One region of the Stenotrophomonas sp. GL_101 genome, then DNA from elsewhere that is predicted to be linked to it. Evidence: riboswitches for the same ligand, from Rfam matches in the RefSeq annotation. Region 1 holds a riboswitch; the other holds the start of a gene.

Region 1 (2,382 bases):
CCTGCGCGATGCGCCCGCCACGTGGCACTCCCCGCATGATCGTGGTCGATGGCTCCTGCCCGCCCCTGCATCCGTCCTCTCCCTAACGTACGGGCGGATGGTGCGCTGACCAGCGCCGGGATTTACAGAGGCATTTGCGTCAACGCTGGTGACGCAGATGCATCAAACCCAGCGCTCGCAAGGGCAGGCGGCGTGTTATCAGATCAGAACGAAACCGATAGGAAAACCGCACGTTGCGACGCAGCCCACTATTCCAGCTGCGACAACGGCAGCGCAATCCGCGCCTCCGGGGTTTTCGCACACGGCCGGAGGACGCAACGATCAGCGTGGATCTACACTTGCCCTTTCGGCTTGGCGTACCACGGCGCATTGATGATGATCCACCGCTCACCAAACCTGCCCATGTGGAAATAGTCCACGAACCACGGCGTCTCCAGGCGCACCGAAGCGGCGTTACCGGTGACATCGAGCACCTTGCAGCGGCGGCTCCGTCCGGCGCAGGCCCCATCGGCTCGTCGGGCGTGTCGCCCAGGATCGCGCGCTTGACCAGGTCTGGATGCAGCGAACGCGCCACGCGCGCTGCGTCGCCGTCGAGACCGACGCTGCCACCTTGCCCAGCCGGGCAGCGCCCGGCCCTACGAGGCGCCAGCGGCCTGCAACCACGCCAGCTTGCGCCCGCGCGGCTGGCGCTTGAGCTGCCACTCGGCCTTCGAGGCGGCCGCCCGGTCCGGGTAGGCGCGCATCGCCAGCACCTTCAGTGGCGGATTGGCACGGGTGTACCTGGCGCCCTTGCCGGCCAGATGCGCCTGGAACCGCGCCTCCACGTCATTGCTGATGCCGGCGTAATAGCTGCCGTTGCGGCATTCGAGCAGGTACAGGTACCAGAGGACAGGTTCAGCGGGCATACCGGGATTATCCACCGGACCGGGCCCGGCGGCTGCTAGAATCCGCCCCGGATGCAGGAGAGAGGCGCCGCGCTGGCGCCCGCCGAAGGCGCAGGCTCCCATAATCGCTCAGGCCGGTGGCTCGATACGCCATCAACCATGCATCCGACACGCCGATCTGGAGAGAGGTCTTCAATGACCCGCCGAAGGGGCACGTGGCCTGGCCACTGAACTCTCAGGCAAAAGGACAGCGGGAGCGGCAGCGGGAATCCCACCCTCACGACAGTGCACCGCGCTGGCGTGCGAGGCGCGTGTTTCCGTCCCCGCCTTGCCGTGTCCGGAGCCTCCCCATGCTGCTCTCCCTTATCTATCTCATCGCCATTTCCGCTGAAGCCATGACCGGTGCACTGTCCGCCGGGCGACGGCGCATGGACCTGTTCGGGGTGATCATCATCGCCTGCGTCACCGCGCTCGGGGGTGGCTCGCTGCGCGACATCGTGCTCGGGCATTACCCGCTGGGCTGGGTGAAGCACCCCGAGTACCTGGGCTTCACCATCTGCGCGGCGTTGATCGCCACCTGGGTGGCGCGCTGGATGCACCACTTCCGCCGCACCTTCCTGGTGCTGGATGGCCTGGGGTTGATCGCCTTCACCCTGATCGGCTGCGCGGTCGCGCGCGACGCCGGGCATACGGTGCCGATCGTGCTGATCTCGGGCATGTTGACCGGCGCCTTCGGCGGGGTGCTGCGCGATGTGCTGTGCAACGAGGTGCCGCTGATCTTCCAGAAGGAGTTGTATGCCGTGATCACCCTGCTGACCGGCGCGGCGTACCTGGGGCTGCTGGAACTGGGCGTGTCGCTCAATGCGGCCACGCTGTGGTGCCTGGGCGGTGGTTTCCTGCTGCGGTTGCTGGCCATCCATTTCAAATGGGAAATGCCGAAGTTCGTGTATCGCGACGAGGTGCATTGAAGGCGCAGCACCGTATCGACCAACGGTCGATACCTACCAGGGGGGAGGCCGCCCAATCACGGTAGGTGCCGACCGTTGGTCGGCACACACAGCCATGACCAAGGGCATGCGAGCGTCCGCATCCTCGCGGGGTACCATGGCGGCCCGTCCTCGCCGACGGCATCCAGCCACGCTGCGGCATTGAACCGCCGGCCCCGCCAGACAACCCCACTTCGCCTTGCCTGCCCCCACGGGCCGGTTACTCATGGACGCGCCGGCCGTTGGGCAGGTGCGCAGGATGCCCCATGTCTGCCCCGCTGCCCCCGCCGTCGCGTACCCGCCGTCTGTTCAAACCGTTGCTGATCGTGGCCGTGCTGGCCGCTGCCGTCACCGCCTGGCGGCTGTTGTCGCCGGCGCCGGCCGCCGAGCTGGCATCGGCCAGTACGGCCACGCCCGTGCGCGTGGCCGCGGTCGTGCGCGAAGACCTGGTGGTGAGGCTCAAGGCACTCGGCACGGTGACCCCGCTGCATACGGTAAGCCTGCGCAGCCGC
Region 2 (2,382 bases), 730 kb from region 1:
ATGGATGTTGGCGAACTCCGGCCAGGTCACCGGGATCATCTCGGCGGTGGCGTTGAGCTTCATGGTGCAGCTGCCCAGCGGGATCATGGTGCGATCCATGGCCAGGTCCTTGTCCGCCAGCGAACGCAGGTAACGCAGCAGTTCGTGTTCGCTGTGGTGGGTGTTGAACACCGGGTGGGTCAGGAACGCGCTGGTGCGCACCAGGCCGGCCGGCAGTGCATCGGTGGTGGCCGCGTCGAGCGCGTCCACGTCGACGGTGGCGCCGAACAGCTGGCCGAGCGCGACGATGTCAGCGCGGGTAGCGGTCTCATCCAGGCTGATGCTGACTGCTTCGCTGTCGATCGCGCGCAGGTTGATGCGCGCCGCGGCGGCCTTGGCATGGATCGCCTTGGCGTCGATGTCCTTGACATGCAGGGTATCGAAGAAGTGCTCGCCGACATTCACCCCGGCGCTGCGCAGGCCGGCGGCCAGGATCGCGGCCAGGCGGTGGGTGCGGCGCGCGATGCGGGTCAGGCCGTCCGGGCCGTGGTACACCGCATACATCGAGGCCATCACCGCCAACAGCACCTGTGCGGTGCAGATGTTGGAGGTGGCCTTCTCGCGGCGGATGTGCTGCTCGCGGGTCTGCAGGGTGAGGCGGTAGGCGGCGTTGCCCTGTGCATCGACCGAGACGCCGATCAGGCGGCCCGGCATCGAACGCTTGTAGGCGTCGCGGCAGGCCATGAAGGCCGCGTGCGGGCCACCGAAACCGAACGGCACGCCGAAGCGCTGCGAGTTGCCCACCACGATGTCCGCGCCCCATTCGCCGGGAGCGGCGATCAGGGTCAGCGCGAGCAGGTCGGTGGCCACGGCCACCAGGCCGCCGCGTGCGTGCACGGCATCGGCCAGCGCCTTGTAGTCACCGATATGACCGAAGGTGTCCGGGTACTGCAGCAGCACGCCGTAGCTGTCCGCTTCCAGCGCTTCGGCCGGGGTGCCCACGCGCAGCACGATACCCATCGGCTCGGCGCGGGTGCGCAGCAGTTCCAGCGTCTGCGGGTGCACCGCGTCATGCACGAAGAAGGTGTCGGACTTGCTCTTGGCCGAACGCTTGGCCAGGGTCATCGCTTCGGCCGCGGCGGTGGCTTCGTCCAGCAGCGAGGCGTTGGCGATCTCCATGCCGGTGAGGTCGGCGCACAGGGTCTGGAAGTTGATCAGCGCTTCCATGCGGCCCTGCGAGATCTCGGCCTGGTAGGGCGTGTAGGCGGTGTACCACGCCGGGTTTTCCAGCACGTTACGCAGGATCACGTTCGGGGTGAGCGTGCCGTAGTAGCCTTGGCCGATGAAGGTGCGGAACACCTGGTTCTTGTCGGCGATGGCGCGGATCTTGGCCAGTGCCTGCACTTCGGTCAGCGAGTCGGGCAGCGCCAGCGGGGCCGGCGACTTGATCCCGGCCGGGACGATCGCATCGGTCAGCGCGTCCAGCGAGGCGTGGCCGACCACGTCGAGCATCTGCGCGATCTCGGCGTCGTTGGGGCCGATGTGGCGTTCGACGAACGCGTGGCTGTGTTCAAGCTCGCGCAGGGAGGGGGCGCGCTGGGCGGAGGTAGTCGGGGACATGGCTGGCATCTCGAAGAGTGGGCACGCACGTTCGGAAGTCTGCACGGACCGGGGCGCGTCGCAGGCGCGCGCCAACCACCGGACCTTGCGGTCTTCCTGGGTGCCCCTCTGTCCTTTTGCCTGAGAGTTTAAAAGCGCGCATCTGCGTGCTTCGTGCCCCTTCGGCGCCGGCAGTGGCCGGTCTCTCCAGAGTTTTGATGCGGGTGGTATCGGGCCTGAGCGATTACGGGCGTTGCGCCTTCGGCAGCGGGGGCTTCAAAACAACGCTCCGCTTCTCCCACCATGTAGCCCGGCGATTATAGCCCAGTGGCCTCGCCGGCTGCGGCCCTACCACGCATGAATGGGCGCACCCGCCCACGCCGGAACGGGGCGGTAGGCATGGTGCGGTGCCCGGCAAAGGCCTATGATGGCCGGATCCTCGTATTCATCTGGCGTCGCCCGTTCCGGGCTGGCGCCCGCCGTGCGTTTCGCGCATAGCCCAGACGGAAGCCCGCATGACGCCCGCCTCGCCCTCGACCCGCCGTCTGGCCCTGCTGCTCGCAGGCCTGGCGATGTTCGGCCCGTTCTCCATCGACACCATCTTCCCGGCCTTCCTGTTGCTGGGTGACCGCATGCAGGTCGACCAGGTCGCGGTCCAGCAGACCATCAGTGTCTACCTGCTGTTCTACGGCCTGATGAGCCTGGCGCACGGGCCGTTGTCCGACGCGTTCGGGCGCAAGCGGGTGATCATCGGCGGGCTGGTGCTGTTCATCGGTGCCTCGATCGGCTGCGCACTGTCGCGCG

What was found. Region 1 has a riboswitch for glycine ahead of AC3IR9_RS18535 (trimeric intracellular cation channel family protein). Riboswitches for the same ligand answer to the same signal wherever they lie in the genome.
Region 2: linked by a shared signal. The riboswitch ahead of gcvP (aminomethyl-transferring glycine dehydrogenase) and the one ahead of AC3IR9_RS18535 (trimeric intracellular cation channel family protein) in region 1 are both predicted to bind glycine.

What each region holds. Positions count from the first base shown of each region.
Region 1 covers NZ_CM174432.1:4,210,902-4,213,283, forward strand. The annotation lists partial or broken gene AC3IR9_RS18525 (nuclear transport factor 2 family protein) at 333-595, opposite strand; gene AC3IR9_RS18530 (GIY-YIG nuclease family protein) at 636-905, opposite strand; glycine riboswitch at 950-1,032, shown strand; glycine riboswitch at 1,053-1,143, shown strand; gene AC3IR9_RS18535 (trimeric intracellular cation channel family protein) at 1,235-1,852, shown strand; gene AC3IR9_RS18540 (MdtA/MuxA family multidrug efflux RND transporter periplasmic adaptor subunit) at 2,137-2,382, shown strand, end outside.
Region 2 covers NZ_CM174432.1:3,481,510-3,483,891, reverse strand. The annotation lists gene gcvP (aminomethyl-transferring glycine dehydrogenase) at 1-1,608, opposite strand, end outside; glycine riboswitch at 1,698-1,799, opposite strand; gene AC3IR9_RS15445 (multidrug effflux MFS transporter) at 2,094-2,382, shown strand, end outside.